Regions from separate parts of the Streptomyces sp. NPDC049627 genome, predicted to be linked through region 1. Evidence: riboswitches for the same ligand, from Rfam matches in the RefSeq annotation. Region 1 holds a riboswitch; the other holds the start of a gene.
The links. Region 1 has a riboswitch for glycine ahead of gcvT (glycine cleavage system aminomethyltransferase GcvT). Riboswitches for the same ligand answer to the same signal wherever they lie in the genome.
Positions count from the first base shown of each region.

Region 1 (7,774 bases):
GGTGTTGATGAGAGACCCCGTTGGCGATGCCACGGGACGCTTGCGGTACGGCAGTTCAGCGGGAGGCCTTCGGGTCCAGCGCGTCGCGCACGCCGTCACCGAAGAGATTGAAGGCCAGAACGGTGATGAAGATCGCCACGCCCGGAACCACCATGTACATGGGGTCCGACTCGTAGTAGTCGATCGCGCTCGAGAGCATCTGCCCCCAGGAGGACGTGGGCGGCTTGACGCCCACACCCAGGAAGCTCAGCGCCGCCTCGGTGAGGATGTTCGTGGGGATCATCATCGTCGTGTACACGATGATGGGCGCCACCAGGTTGGGGAGCAGCTCCTTGAACAGGATGTACAGCCGCCCGGCACCCAGGGAGCGGGCGGCCTCGACGTACTCCCGCTCGCGCAGGGACAGCGTCTGGCCGCGCACCACGCGTCCGATGTAGGGCCAGCCGAAGAAGCCGATGACCAGGATCATCACGAACACGCGCACGGACGAACCGGTCAGGCCCAGCAGCTCGTTCGGCATGACGGAGACCAGCGCGATGATGAACAGCAGCTGCGGGAAGGCCAGCAGACCGTCCATCACGCGGCTGATGACGGAGTCGACCCAGCCACCGAAGAAGCCTGCGAGCACACCCAGGACCGTGCCGAGGATGACGGCGACGACCGCGGACAGGAAGCCGACCATCAGCGAGATCCGGGCGCCGTAGAGGATCCGGGCGAAGATGTCACGGCCGTTGACCGGCTCGACTCCCAGCCAGTGCTCGCCGCTCACACCGCCGAGGGATCCCGTGGGTGTGCCGAACAGCGGGTCGATCAGGTTCTCGTGATAGGCGTCGGGGTCCTGCCCGTACAGGTTGGCGATCACCGGTGCGAGCAGCGCCACGACGATGAGGAACAGCACCACGATGCCGCCGGTCAGGGCGAGTTTGTCCCGCTTCAGGCGCTCCCAGGCGATCCGCCCCAGGGAGCGCCCCTGTACGGCCTTGGCGCCGGTGCTGGCTACCGCCGCCTCTTCGGCCGCGCTGGGGGCCGCTTCCGCGGTCGGCTCGTGCAGTGGTGCCGTCATCAGGCAGGGACCCCTCTTCGATTCAACCGGCGGTGGCCGGCCCGCGCTTGCCGCTGTGGCGGCATGATCAGCCCGTCGTACTCATTCGTCGTACACAGGGGCGAGCACCCCTGGAGCGGGAGTCTTCAACGCTTCGGCGTTTTGTTGCCAGAGCTGGCGAGGAAAGGATGCGCAACCGTGATGCTGTCTGGGGGGTTCCGTTATCCGAACAGCAGGTAACGGCCGCCGGACGCTCACCAGTTGGGGCGTATGAGGGCGGACCGGGACCTTCCGATCGCATCTACGCGCGGAGATTCGCCTGCGAAACCGAAGCCGACGACTGCCTGCGCCTGCGACAGGCGGGGTGTGGGCCGACCGGTAGGTCAGCCGGGGAACGGTCCGTGATGATCAGTAACGGCCCTGTGCCGGTGGGTAACCGTAGCCCGCCGCCTGAGCCTGCGCGGGAGCGGCGGCGTGGGCCTCGCGGTCGTAGAACGGGCGGGCGCTCGCGCGCATCCACATGGCGACCGGGTCGTACTCGTCGGACATCGCCACGGTCGAGACGGGGAGGCCGTCCGGTACGGCGCCGATGGACTGCGACATCATCGAGCGCACCGAGTCCACGGCGGGCGGGGAGGTGTCGTACACGTCGAGCCCGATGGCGAGATACGGCGCACCGAGCGCCGGCTGCACCCAGGCGCGGCGCAGGGAGCGGACGGCCGGGGTGCGGTGGGCGTTCTGCGCGAGCAGGGCGTAGAACTGCGGGATCTCGATGCCGGGCTCCGACAGGCGGAGCGGGCCGGCGGGCTGGCGGTCCAGGCCGGTGGCGATGCGGCGCAGGTCGAGCCAGGGGATGCCGACGCCGCCGCCCGGGGCGTGCGGGTTGAGCCAGAGGCCGTAGTGGTCCGGGTAGAGGGTGCGGGCGACGTCGACGCCGTCGACCACCTCGTAGCTGCGGTTCCAACCGCTGGCCGACAGTTCCTGGGCGGAGGTGACGCACGGGGCGTAGCCGTGGCCGTCGACCTCCATGTTTCCGTACTGGGCGTCCGGGGAGCCGGCCTGGCCGTGCCACAGCAGCATCCAGACCTGGCCGGAGGACGGGGTCGCGAGCGCGCGGAGGAGCGCCTCGTAGGCGTCGTAGCGCCCGGGCGTCACCTGGCGCAGCATGTGCTCGACCTGTCCGGTCGAGGTGGTGCCGCTCGCGCTCACCTTTACCGCCCCTTCGGGAAACATGGATTTTCGCTCCCAGCTTAGGCGCTCCGCTGGGAGAGCCGGTTGGAGCTCGGTACCTATTGTGGTCTGCGGGCCGCGGGTCGTGTGTGGCTTGTCGCGCAGTTCCCCGCGCCCCTGACGGCGTTGCCCCTCACCGGCGTCTAGAGATCCCGCTGGTAGAAAGGGCGGACCTTCTGGCGCATCCAGTCGATCACCGGGTCCTCGGCTACGTCCAACAAGACCAGGTTGACCGGCCACTGGACCGGGACGCGGCCCAGAGCACGCCCCAGGGCGTCCGTGGGGGCGGCGCGCAGGTCGCCCTCCCACTGGGAGAGCTCCACGCCTATGAACATCACGGGGGCGGCCGTCTCGATCGCTGCCAGGCAGCGGCGGGCCGTGGCGACGACGCCGGTTGCGGCGAACTCGGCCGATGCCGCCGCGAGGAAGTCGACCGGGTCGTCCTGCCAGTCGGGTTCGTAGAGCTTGACGCGGCCCCCGGAGCTGAGGCCGTCCAGCGGGGTGCGGCTCACGCGGCAGAGCTCGGCGACCGCCGCCGGGGGCAGGGGAACGCCGACCACGCCGTCCGGGTTCACGGCGATGCCCACCTGTGGGGGCAGGCCGCGGGCGAACTCCACGGCGGGGGCGACGGTGTACGCCATGTGGGAGCCGACGACCTGGCGGAACTGCTCCTCGGAGCTGAAGACCGGGACGTACGCCTGGCCCTCGATCTCCATGGTGGGCAGGTCCAGCGGGCCGCTGTGCGGGCCGCCGCCGCTGGGCAGGGGAACCCAGACGAAGCTGCGGCCCAGCACCTCGATGATCCGGCCGCCCGCCGACGGCAGGCCGAGGGAGGCCGAGAGCACCTCCTCCAGCTCGTTGCCGGGCCAGCCGCCGTGCGGGTGGAGGTGTGTCTGTGCCGGGAAGTCCGCGGGGAGATCCGCTGGGATGTCCATCTGTCTGACCGCCTGCTGTGAACCACGTCTGTGGTCCAAAAGGCTATCCGGTGTCAGGGCGGGGCAGGCCCGGGGCACGGCAAGTCCAGGGCGGGGCAGGTCCGGGGCCGGGCAGGCCCCGGGGTCGCTCAGCCCGTGAACCCGATCCGGCGCAGCACGTCCCCCGCCGGACGGTCCATCAGCACCGCCGAGCCGCAGCCCTGGGGCAGGTCGCCCTTCTCCACGGAGCGGAGCAGACGGGCGGCCGCTCTGCGGTGGCGCAGGAAGGCGTAGCGGGAGACGCCGCGGCCGCGCTCTCGCTGGCCCTCCAGGGCGGCGTCCGGGGTGACGTCGAGCAGGAGCAGGTGGAGGGCGCCGCCGCGGCGGCGGGCCTCGCGGGCCAGCCAGGCACGCACCCAGGCCTGCGTACCGCAGTCGTGCACCACGACGCCCTCGCCGGAGCGCAGGGCGCGGCGCAGTCCGGCGTAGTGCGCGAGGCGGACCAGGGGGCGGTACACGGCGTAGGGGAGGAAGCCGGGCATGCGGGCGTCCCAGTGGTCCCGGGTGTCCTGGGAGTCGATGCGGATGCCCTTCACCGTCCGCTCCATCAGCGTGGACTTGCCGCTGCCGGGCAGACCGGTGACCACGACGAGGTCTTTGGGGCCGAAGAGCAGGGCGTGCGGGCTGCGGCCGGAGCGCTCGCGCAGGTCGCGGACCACCGGCGCGGGGAGCGTGCCGCGGGCCTCGGCAGCGGGGGCCGCGGACTGCTTGGGCAGCGCGATGCCCGAGGTCGTCGCGTACGCCGTGGTGCGGTTCACCGTCATCGTCCTCCTCCGGGGTCAGGAGTCCCTTCCCCACTGAGCGTAAAGAGAAGGTAATGGAGGATCTCTCGCATTTTCGTTCGCTTACTGCCACAAGCCGGTTACAGACACGGCCCTGCCGCAGCCGCGCCCGGCATGCAATGATGTCCGCGCCAACTGCATACCGGCCGTTTGAATCCGCGCGGGAGAGTTCCCAGCAGTGCATCGCTGGGACGCCGAAGGAGCAAGTCCCTCCCTTGAATCTCTCAGGCCCCGTTACCGCGCGGGCGAGGCACATCTGAAAAGCGAGCCGCTCTCCAGTGGCTCCACCCAAGGTGCAAGCCGGATCGTCCCCGTGGCGGTCTCGGCGAACCTCTCAGGTTCCGATGACAGATGGGGAGGAACGACCTCGCCCGTCCTGCCTTGGGAGACGACCGTCCGATGAGCAGTACCCCACTCCGTCATACCGCGCTCGATGCCCTGCATCGGTCGCTCGGCGCGACGATGACCGACTTCGCCGGCTGGGACATGCCGCTGCGCTACGGCTCCGAGCGCGACGAGCACAACGCCGTGCGCACCAAGGCCGGCCTGTTCGACCTCTCGCACATGGGCGAGATCACGGTCACCGGCCCGCAGGCGGCCCCCTTCCTCAACCACGCCCTGGTCGGCAACATCGCCTCGGTCGGCGTCGGCCGCGCCCGCTACACCATGATCTGCCAGGCCGACGGCGGCATCCTCGACGACCTGATCGTCTACCGGCTCGCCGACACCGAGTACATGATCGTCGCCAACGCCTCCAACGCCCAGGTCGTGCTGGACGCGCTGACCGAGCGGGTCGCCGGCTTCGACGCCGAGGTCCGCGACGACCGGGACGCGTACGCTCTGATCGCCGTGCAGGGTCCGGAGTCCCCCGGCATCCTCGCGTCCCTCACGGACGCCGACCTCGACGGCCTGAAGTACTACGCCGGCCTGCCCGGCACCGTCGCCGGCGTGCCCGCCCTCATCGCCCGCACCGGCTACACCGGCGAGGACGGCTTCGAGCTGTTCGTGAAGCCGGAGCACGCCGTCGAGCTGTGGCAGGCGCTGACCAAGGCGGGCGAGGGCGTCGGCCTGGTCCCCTGCGGCCTGTCCTGCCGGGACACGCTGCGCCTGGAGGCGGGCATGCCGCTGTACGGGCATGAGCTGTCGACCTCCCTCACGCCCTTCGACGCCGGGCTCGGCCGGGTGGTGAAGTTCGAGAAGGAGGGCGACTTCGTCGGGCGCGAGGCGCTCACGGAGGCAGCCGCCCGCGCCTCTCAGAACCCGCCGCGCGTCCTGGTCGGCCTGGTCGCCGAGGGGCGTCGCGTCCCGCGCGCCGGGTACCCGGTCGTGGCCGGCGGCGAGGTCATCGGCGAGGTCACCTCGGGTGCGCCCTCCCCCACGCTGGGCAAGCCGATCGCCATGGCGTACGTCGACGCCGCGCACTCGGCGCCCGGCACGGCCGGGGTCGGCGTGGACATCCGCGGCAGCCACGAGCCGTACGAGGTCGTGGCGCTGCCGTTCTACAAGCGGCAGAAGTAGCGCCAGAAGCGGCAGAACGAGCGCCGGGCGGAGAGACTGGCAGCGGTCCCTGCGTGACCCTGCACACATTTCCGCTGCTCACGCACGTTTCGAGTAGTCCCCCATTCATCACCACTCCCGCGCGTACAGGAGAATTCAGGCCATGAGCAACCCCCAGCAGCTGCGCTACAGCAAGGAGCACGAGTGGCTGTCGACCGCCGAGGACGGCGTCGCGACGGTCGGCATCACCGAGTTCGCGGCCAACGCGCTCGGCGATGTCGTCTACGCCCAGCTCCCCGAGGTCGGCTCGACCGTGACCGCGGGTGACACCTGCGGCGAGCTGGAGTCGACCAAGTCGGTGTCCGACCTGTACTCCCCCGTCACCGGCGAGGTCACCGACGTCAACGAGGACGTGGTGAACGACCCGTCGCTGGTGAACTCCGCCCCGTTCGAGGGCGGCTGGCTGTTCAAGGTACGCGTCACGGAGGAGCCGGCCGACCTGCTCTCCGCCGACGAGTACGACGCCCACACCGCCGGCTGAGGAGTCGTATCCCCCTATGTCTGACAAGTCGCTTCTGAATGCGCCCCTGCACGAGCTCGACCCGGCCATCGCCGCCGCGCTCGACGCCGAGCTGGAGCGCCAGCAGTCCACCCTGGAGATGATCGCCTCCGAGAACTTCGCGCCGCTCGCGGTGATGGAGGCGCAGGGTTCGGTGCTGACGAACAAGTACGCCGAGGGTTACCCGGGCCGCCGCTACTACGGCGGCTGTGAGCACGTCGACGTCGCCGAGCAGATCGCCATCGACCGGATCAAGGAGCTGTTCGGCGCCGAGTACGCCAATGTGCAGCCCCACTCCGGCGCCTCGGCCAACCAGGCGGCCCTGTTCGCGCTGGCCCAGCCCGGCGACACCATCCTGGGTCTGGACCTGGCGCACGGCGGCCACCTCACCCACGGCATGCGGCTGAACTTCTCCGGCAAGCAGTTCAACGTGGTCGCGTACCACGTGGACGACGCCGGTCTGGTCGACATGGCCGAGGTCGAGCGCCTCGCGAAGGAGCACCGCCCGAAGGTGATCATCGCGGGGTGGTCGGCGTACCCGCGGCAGCTGGACTTCGCGGACTTCCGGCGGATCGCCGACGAGGTCGAGGCGTACCTGTGGGTGGACATGGCGCACTTCGCCGGTCTGGTCGCGGCGGGGCTGCACCCGAACCCGGTCGAGTACGCGGACGTGGTCACCTCCACGACGCACAAGACGCTGGGCGGGCCGCGCGGCGGCATCATCCTCGCCAAGAAGGACTTCGCGAAGAAGCTGAACTCCTCGGTCTTCCCGGGCTTCCAGGGCGGCCCCCTGGAGCACGTGATCGCGGCCAAGGCGGTGTCCTTCAAGGTGGCGGCGTCGGAGGAGTTCAAGGAGCGCCAGCGGCGTACGGTCGAGGGCGCGAAGCTCCTCGCCGAGCGGCTCACCGCGCCCGACGCCCGTGAGGCCGGGGTGAACGTGCTCTCCGGCGGCACCGACGTGCACCTGCTCCTGGTCGACCTGCGCGACTCCGAGCTGGACGGGCAGCAGGCCGAGGACCGTCTCCACGAGGTCGGCATCACGGTCAACCGCAACGCCGTCCCCAACGACCCGCGCCCGCCGATGGTGACGTCCGGTCTGCGCATCGGCACCCCGGCCCTGGCCACCCGCGGCTTCCAGGCCGAGGACTTCACCGAGGTCGCCGACGTCATCGCCGAGGCGCTGAAGCCGTCGTACGACGCGGAGGCGCTCAAGGCCCGGGTGAAGGCCCTGGCCGACAAGCACCCGCTGTACCCCGGTCTCAACAAGTAGTTCCCTGGTGGGGGCACCCGACGACGTGTGCCCCCACCCTCTTAGGAGGAGTTCCCGTGGCCATCTCGGTCTTCGACCTGTTCTCGATCGGCATAGGCCCGTCGAGCTCCCACACGGTGGGACCGATGCGTGCGGCCCGCATGTTCGCCCGCCGCCTGCGCAACGAGGGCCTGCTGTCCTCCGCGGTCTCCGTACGCTGCGAGCTCTACGGCTCCCTGGGCGCGACCGGCCACGGCCACGGCACCCCCAAGGCGGTGCTGCTCGGCCTGGAGGGGGCCTCGCCGCGGACGGTGGACGTCGAGAACGCCGACGACCGCGTGGAGGAGATCAGGCAGACGGGGCGGATCAAGCTCCTCGGCGAGCGCGAGATCCCGTTCTCCTTCGACGACGACCTGAAGCTGCACCGCCGCAAGGCCCTCC
Region 1 is NZ_JBITLW010000010.1:337,498-345,271, forward strand. It holds gene ACIBU0_RS27920 (ABC transporter permease) at 56-1,063, opposite strand; gene ACIBU0_RS27925 (enhanced serine sensitivity protein SseB C-terminal domain-containing protein) at 1,451-2,251, opposite strand; gene ACIBU0_RS27930 (enhanced serine sensitivity protein SseB) at 2,416-3,207, opposite strand; gene ACIBU0_RS27935 (AAA family ATPase) at 3,336-4,010, opposite strand; glycine riboswitch at 4,180-4,278, shown strand; gene gcvT (glycine cleavage system aminomethyltransferase GcvT) at 4,428-5,546, shown strand; gene gcvH (glycine cleavage system protein GcvH) at 5,689-6,066, shown strand; gene glyA (serine hydroxymethyltransferase) at 6,083-7,354, shown strand; gene ACIBU0_RS27955 (L-serine ammonia-lyase) at 7,411-7,774, shown strand, end outside.

Region 2 (7,774 bases), on a different contig from region 1:
GGCGGCACGCCTGAGCGTCCGTCCGAGACCACCTCCACGATCTCCATCTCCGGCCTTGAGGCGTACGACGCCGAGGCCACCGGCCAGACGCCGATTCCGGCTCTGTCCCCCGAGGCTCAGGCGGCCGTCGACGCACTGCCGCTGGGCTCCGCGCTGCTGGTGGTGCGCCGCGGTCCGAACTCGGGCAGCCGCTTCCTCCTGGACAGTGATCTGACCACGGCCGGGCGGCACCCGCAGAGCGACATCTTCCTGGACGACGTGACGGTCTCCCGTCGGCACGTGGAGTTCCGCCGCGGCCAGGACGGTTCGTTCACGGTGGCCGATGTCGGCAGCCTCAACGGCACGTACGTCAACCGCGAGCGGATCGACCAGGTCGCTCTGCACAACGGCGACGAGGTGCAGATCGGCAAATACCGGCTGGTCTTCTACGCGAGCCAGCGGGGCTACTGACCCTCCCCCGGATGCCGTCCGGGGAGACCCAGGGAAGGTCCATGCTGAAAACACCGAGCGGCGGTGCCGGGCACGGTGCCGCCGCCACGGACAGTCGGCTGATGAGCATCGGCACGGTTCTGAACGTGCTGCGCGAGGAATTCCCTGACATCACCATCTCCAAGATCCGTTTTCTGGAGTCGGAGGGCCTCGTCGAGCCGCAGCGGACCCCGTCGGGGTACCGCAAGTTCAGCGCGCAGGACGTCGAGCGGCTCGGGCATGTCCTGCGGATGCAGCGGGACCACTATCTGCCGCTCAAGGTCATCCGCGAGCACCTGGACGCGATGGAGCGCGGCGAGGCCGCACCGCTGCCGACGGTGTGCCGTCAGCGTGGCGGCGAAACGGTCCTGGAGGCCGCCGAGGGGCCCACGGCGGCCCGGATAGGCCGAGCCGAGCTGCTGGCCGCCACCGGGATCGATGAGCAGGAGCTCGAGGTATGGGAGTCGTACGGCCTGATCGGCCCGTTGCCGGACGGGGTGTACGACGCGGAGGCGGTCACTGTGGCCGCACTCATCGCGGAGCTGGGGCGCTTCGGGATCGAGCCAAGGCATCTGCGGGTGATGAAGGCCGCCGCCGACCGTGAGGCGGGGCTCGTGGACCAGGTCGTGGCGCCGCTGAGGCGGCACCGCAACCCGCAGACCAGGGCGCACGCGGAGGCCCGTGCGAAGGAGCTGGCGGGACTCACGGTGAAGCTGCACGCCGCGCTGGTGCAGAGTGCTCTCGGGGTGCGGCTGCCCTGAACCGGGGATGCCCGGGGGGCCGTATCAGCCGCCCGTTCTCTGCTCGACTACCCAAACGTCCCGAGCACGGCCTAGGGTTGCTGTGTGAACGAGCTCGATGTCGTAGGTGTCCGGGTCGAAATGCCCTCCAACCAACCGATCGTGCTCCTGCGTGAAGTGGGAGGCGACCGTTACCTCCCCATCTGGATCGGGCCGGGGGAGGCGACGGCGATCGCCTTTGCCCAGCAGGGCATGGCCCCCGCGCGACCGCTGACCCACGACCTGTTCAAGGACGTGCTGGAGGCCGTCGGCCAGGAGCTCACCGAAGTACGCATCACGGACCTGCGTGAGGGCGTCTTCTATGCCGAGCTGGTCTTCGCCAGCGGAGTCGAGGTGAGCGCCCGCCCGTCCGATGCCATAGCGCTGGCCCTGCGCACCGGAACGCCGATCTACGGCAGTGACGGGGTGCTCGACGACGCGGGCATCGCGATTCCGGACGAGCAGGAGGACGAGGTGGAGAAGTTCCGCGAGTTCCTCGACCAGATCTCGCCCGAGGACTTCGGCACCAGCAGTCAGTGAGGCGTGGGTGGGCGGCTCGGCGGACTCGCAGTCCGTGACAGTGCGGCCCGCAGCCGGTTACGGCTCAAATGCCGGCATTTGCCAGCGGCGAGTAAGAGCGTCCTGAGGCCTGCTCCGAGCGCATTCGGCTAGCCTTTCCCCGCGGTGGGGTGCGGGAAACCACTCCTAGGGTGATTATCACTCGGCGTGCCGAGTGTGGCGATCGTTGACGCACCCCTGGTGACTGCCTACCGTCGAGAAGGCAGGTCAAGGACGGAGGTCGGCGTGAGCAGCAGCGGCGACGGTATGGCTGGGGGTGCCCCCGGACGCGGTCTCGGGGCGGGCAGTCCGTACCCTCCTCCGAGCTCTCAGCTGCGTTCGGCCGATCACGCTGTGCAGCGACCGACGGCCGTGCCGAGCAGCGGCGGAGGGGCGGCGTCCATGGCATCCGAGCAGATCGGTTATCGCGGTCCGACGGCATGTGCGGCCGCCGGCATCACCTACCGGCAACTCGACTACTGGGCGCGTACCGGCCTTGTCGAGCCGAGCGTGCGGCCTGCGTACGGGTCGGGGACGCAGCGGCTGTACAGCTTCCGGGACGTCGTCGTCCTGAAGATCGTCAAGCGGTTCCTCGACACCGGTGTGTCGCTGCAGAACATTCGCACCGCCGTGCAGCATCTGCGGGAGCGTGGCTTTCGTGATCTGGAGCGCATGACGCTGATGAGCGACGGTGCGACGGTGTACGAGTGCACGTCGCCGGACGAGGTGCACGCGCTCCTCCAGGGTGGGCAGGGGATCTTCGGGATCGCCGTGGGCGTGGTGTGGCGGGACGTCGAGAGTGCGTTGTCGCAGCTGCACGGGGAGCGGATCGACACCGGTGAGACGCTGATCGGGCACAATCCGGCGGACGAGCTGGCGCGGCGGCGCAACCGGGCGGTCTGAGCCGTCTTCGTAGCAGGGCATTGTCAGTGGCGTGAGGCAGCATCGGAGATGTGAGAAACGCGCCCACGATCCTGCATCTCGACATGGATGCCTTCTACGCCTCGGTGGAGCAGGCATCCAAGCCGAGCCTGCGCGGGAAGGCCGTGATCGTGGGCGGGCTCGGACCGCGTGGCGTCGTCGCCACCGCCTCCTACGAGGCCCGGGTCTTCGGGGTCCACTCGGCGATGCCCATGGCTCAGGCGCGCCGGCTGGCGCCCAATGCCGCGTATCTCGTGCCGCGCTTCGGGATCTACCGTGACGTCAGCGAGCAGGTGATGGGGCTGCTGCGGGAGCTGTCGCCCTTGGTGGAGCCGCTGAGCCTGGACGAGGCCTTCGTGGACCTGGAGGCCGGGGGAGCGGCCTGGGACGCGGAGTCGGCGCGGCTGGTGGGGGCGCGGCTGCGCGCCGACATACGGGCGGTCACCGGGCTCGCGGGGTCGGTGGGGCTGGCCGCGTCCAAGATGCTGGCGAAGATCGCCTCGGAGCAGGCCAAGCCGGACGGGCTGGTGCTGATCGAGCCGGGGACCGAGAGGGCGTTGCTCGGGCCGATGTCGGTGCGGACCCTGCCGGGGGTGGGGCCCGCGACGGGGGACCATCTGCGCCGGGCCGGGATCCACACGGTCGAGGAAATCGCCGAGGCGGGTGAGGACGAGCTCGTTCGGCTGCTCGGCAAGGCGCATGGGCACGCCCTGCACGCCATGGCGCTGGCGCAGGACGAGCGGCCTGTGGTGGCCGAGCGGGAAGCCAAGTCGGTGTCGGTCGAGGACACGTATGACGTGGACATTCACGATCGGGTTCGGGTGGGTCTGGAGGTGCAGCGGCTCGCCGATCGGTGTGTGCGGCGGCTGCGGGGGGCGGGGTTGTCAGGGCGGACCATCGTGCTGAAGGTGCGGCGGTACGACTTCTCCACGCTGACGCGTTCCGAGACGCTGCGGGGGCCGACGGATGATCCGGCCGTGGTGCGGGAGGCGGCGGCGCGGCTGCTGGATGCCGTGGACACGACGGGGGGTGTGCGGTTGCTGGGGGTTGGGGTCAGTGGGCTGGCCGACTACACGCAGGAGGATCTGTTCGCGCAGGCGGCGGGGGCCGCGGAGGCGGCGGGGGCGGCGGGGGAGCGGGGCGAGTACGCCGAAGAGGAGGGCGGGCACGAGGAGGCTGCGGAGGAGCGGCGGGATGTGTCTGTCGAGCGGCGGTGGGTTGCGGGGCATGACGTTCGGCACGTCGAGTACGGGCATGGGTGGGTGCAGGGGAGTGGGCTTGGGCGGGTGACTGTGCGGTTCGAGACGCCTGGGTCGGAGCCGGGGCGGGTGCGGACGTTTCGGGTGGACGATCCGGGGTTGGAGGGGGCGGATCCGTTGCCGTTGGTGGCGGGGAGGTCCGAAGGGGCTGTTACTGGGGCTGGTGGGGCTGGGGTTAGTGATGCCGGTGAGGCGGAAGTCGGTCTGACGGAGGCGAAGGGCGGGGGCTTGGGGGAGGCGCCTGCGGTGTCTGGGTAGGGCGCGTGGGTGTGCCGGCGCTGTGGCTCGCCCGGCGTTGGGGAGAGCCCAGGCTGGGTTCGCTCGCCCGCGCTGGCGGGGTGCCGCTGCGCCCACCCGTGCCGCCCCAGCGGCACGACTGCCTGCAGCTACGGGTGCCGCGTGGCTGGTGGCCCGGCGGACTGCAGCTACCGAGGGTGCCGTGTGGCTGGTGGCCTGGCGGGCTGCAGCTACCGAGGGTGCCGTGTGGCTGGTGGCCTGGCGGGCTGTGGCTGCTTGGAGAGGGTGCCGTGTGGCTGGTGGCGGCTGGCTGCAGCTGCGTGGCGTGCGGGATGCCGTGCGTGAGAGACGAGCGGAGGTCTGTTGGGGGCGTCGGTCGGCGGTGGGGTGGACGCAGCTCTGTGGGGTGAAGTCGGTGGGTGTCGGCTTGGTGGAGCTGCGTCGGGTGGGCGGTGTCCCCGATGGGGGTGTGTTGCCGCGCCGGGGAGCGGACGTCGGCTGTGGGGGGTCGTAAGTCGGGGGGCGTTGGCCGTCGTCAGCGGTGGGAGTGTGGGTGCGGGGCCTGGGGGCCCTTGTCGTTCGGGGTCTCCGTGCCGGCCAGTTTGCCGAAGTCCCGGTCGGGGAGTGGAGGGGGAGCGGCCACGTCCAGGCCGTAGTGGTGGTAGAGCTGGAGCTCCTGTTCGGGAGAGAGGTGGCGGCCTACGCCGAAGTCGGGGGCGTCCTTGATCAGGGCGCGGTCGAAGGGGACGTGGAGGCTGCCCTCCACCAGTTCGCTGGGCTCCAGGGGGACGAAGGCGTCCCGGGAGAAGAGGCCGGTGCGTATCGCGGCCCATTCCGGCACTCCGGTCGCGTCGTCGAGGTAGACCTCGTCGATGGTGCCGATCTTGGTGCCGTTGCGGTCGAAGGCCTTGCGGCCGATCAGGTTGCGCGGATCGATGTCGGTCTGCACGGGCCCTCCACTTGGTCGCAACTCGTCCGTAAGCACTACGAAAAGGCACATTCGGATGTGCGGCCACTCGAAAGACCGTGCGTTGACCCCGCTGGTAGTCTTGCTAGCGGCTGCTGACCCCGTGCGGGAGAGTCCTCCGGACACCATCGGAGGCGCCGAAGGAGCAAATCCTCCCCGGAATCTCTCAGGCCCACGTACCGCACGGACGAGGTCACTCTGGAAAGCAGGGCGGGTGTCGACGGCTTCCGCTCTCACCGACGGTGAAAGCCGGTGACCCTCAGGTGACCCGGTGAAGCTCTCAGGTTGAGATGACAGAGGGGGAGGCCGTCCGGGTACCCGCGCCGTGGTGCCCCTCGAAGGTCGCGTCAGACCAGGAGGCCTCCGCAATGACCGCCCATCGCATTCCGCTCTCCGAGCTCGAACAGGGCATCCCTTTCGAGCAGCGTCATATCGGCCCTGATCATGAGGCCCGGGCCAAGATGCTCGCCCAGGTCGGATACGGCTCGCTCGACGAGCTCACCGCCGCCGCGGTGCCGGATGTGATCAAGAACGCCGACTCGCTGGATCTGCCCGGGGCACGTACCGAGGCCGAGGTGCTCGCCGAGCTGCGGGCGCTCGCCGATCGCAATCAGGTGCTGGGCTCGATGATCGGACTCGGGTACTACGGGACCTTCACTCCGCCGGTGATCCTGCGGAATGTCATGGAGAACCCCGCCTGGTACACCGCCTACACGCCGTACCAGCCCGAGATCTCGCAGGGGCGACTCGAGGCGCTGCTGAACTTCCAGACGATGGTGGCCGAGCTCACCGGCCTGCCCACCTCCGGTGCCTCCCTGCTCGACGAGGGGACCGCCGCCGCCGAGGCCATGGCCCTGTCCCGGCGCATGGGGAAGAACAAGAGGGGGCTGTTCCTGGTCGACGCGGATGTGCTGCCGCAGACCATCGCCGTGATCGAGACCCGTGCCGAGCCCACCGGTGTGGAGGTCGTGGTCGCCGACCTCAGCGACGGCATCCCGGCCGAGATCGCCGGACGTGAGATCAACGGCGTGCTCCTCCAGTACCCGGGTGCCTCCGGCGTCGTACGGGACATCAAGCCCGTGATCGAGCAGGCCCATGAGCTCGGTGCCCTCGTCACCGTCGCCGCCGATCTGCTCGCGCTCACGCTGCTGAAGTCGCCCGGGGAGCTCGGCGCGGACATCGCGGTCGGGACGACCCAGCGGTTCGGTGTGCCGATGGGCTTCGGCGGGCCGCACGCCGGCTACATGGCCGTACACGAGAAGTTCGCGCGCAGCCTGCCCGGGCGGCTCGTCGGGGTGTCCGTGGACGCCGACGGGAACAAGGCCTACCGGCTCGCTCTGCAGACGCGTGAGCAGCACATCCGACGCGAGAAGGCGACCAGCAACATCTGCACCGCTCAGGTGCTGCTCGCCGTGATGGCGGGGATGTACGCCGTCTATCACGGGCCCGAGGGGCTGAAGGGCATCGCCCGGCGGACCCACCGGTACGCCACGATCCTGGCCGCGGGGCTCACGGCCGGCGGGGTCGAGGTCGTGCACGGTTCCTATTTCGACACGCTGACCGTGCGCGTGCCCGCGAAGGCCGCCGAGGTCGTCGAAGCGGCCCGGCAGAACGGCGTCAACCTGCGGCTCGTCGACGCCGACCACGTGTCGGTCGCCTGCGACGAGACCACCACGCGGACCCAGCTGGTCGCCGTATGGACGGCCTTCGGGGTCGAGGGGGACGTCGAGGCGCTGGACGACCGGACCGAGGACGCGCTTTCGGACGGGCTGCTGCGCACCGACGAGTACCTCACGCACCCCGTCTTCCACCAGTACCGCTCCGAGACGGCGATGCTGCGCTACCTGCGCAAGCTCGCCGACCGGGACTACGCGCTGGACCGCGGCATGATCCCGCTGGGTTCCTGCACGATGAAGCTCAACGCGACCACCGAGATGGAGCCGGTCACCTGGCCGGAGTTCGGGCAGCTGCACCCCTTCGCGCCGGCCGAGCAGGCGCAGGGCTATCTGACGCTCATCCGCGAGCTGGAGGAACGTCTCGCCGAGGTCACCGGCTACGACAAGGTGTCGCTGCAGCCCAACGCCGGTTCGCAGGGCGAGCTGGCCGGGCTGCTCGCCGTACGCGGGTATCACCGGGCCAACGGTGACGAGCAGCGGACCGTGTGTCTGATTCCGTCGTCGGCGCACGGGACCAACGCCGCCAGCGCCGTGATGGCCGGCATGAAGGTCGTCGTCGTGAAGACCGCCGAGGACGGCGAGGTCGACGTCGAGGACCTGCGGGCGAAGATCGAGCAGTACCGTGACGAGCTGGCGGTGCTGATGATCACGTACCCGTCGACGCACGGTGTGTTCGAGGAGCACGTCGGCGATGTCTGTGCCCAGGTGCACGAGGCCGGGGGCCAGGTGTACATCGACGGGGCCAACCTCAACGCCCTGGTGGGCCTTGCCAAGCCGGGGCACTTCGGCGGTGACGTCTCCCACCTGAATCTGCACAAGACGTTCTGCATTCCGCATGGCGGTGGCGGTCCGGGCGTCGGGCCCGTGGGTGTGCGCGCACACCTGGCGCCGTACCTGCCCAACCACCCG
Region 2 is NZ_JBITLW010000011.1:367,086-374,859, reverse strand. It holds gene ACIBU0_RS29965 (FHA domain-containing protein) at 1-450, shown strand, start outside; gene ACIBU0_RS29960 (MerR family transcriptional regulator) at 492-1,229, shown strand; gene ACIBU0_RS29955 (bifunctional nuclease family protein) at 1,314-1,787, shown strand; gene ACIBU0_RS29950 (MerR family transcriptional regulator) at 2,052-2,708, shown strand; gene ACIBU0_RS29945 (DNA polymerase IV) at 2,759-4,243, shown strand; gene ACIBU0_RS29940 (PRC-barrel domain-containing protein) at 4,758-5,171, opposite strand; glycine riboswitch at 5,286-5,381, shown strand; gene gcvP (aminomethyl-transferring glycine dehydrogenase) at 5,558-7,774, shown strand, end outside.
Region 2: another riboswitch for glycine. It lies ahead of gcvP (aminomethyl-transferring glycine dehydrogenase); the one in region 1 lies ahead of gcvT (glycine cleavage system aminomethyltransferase GcvT).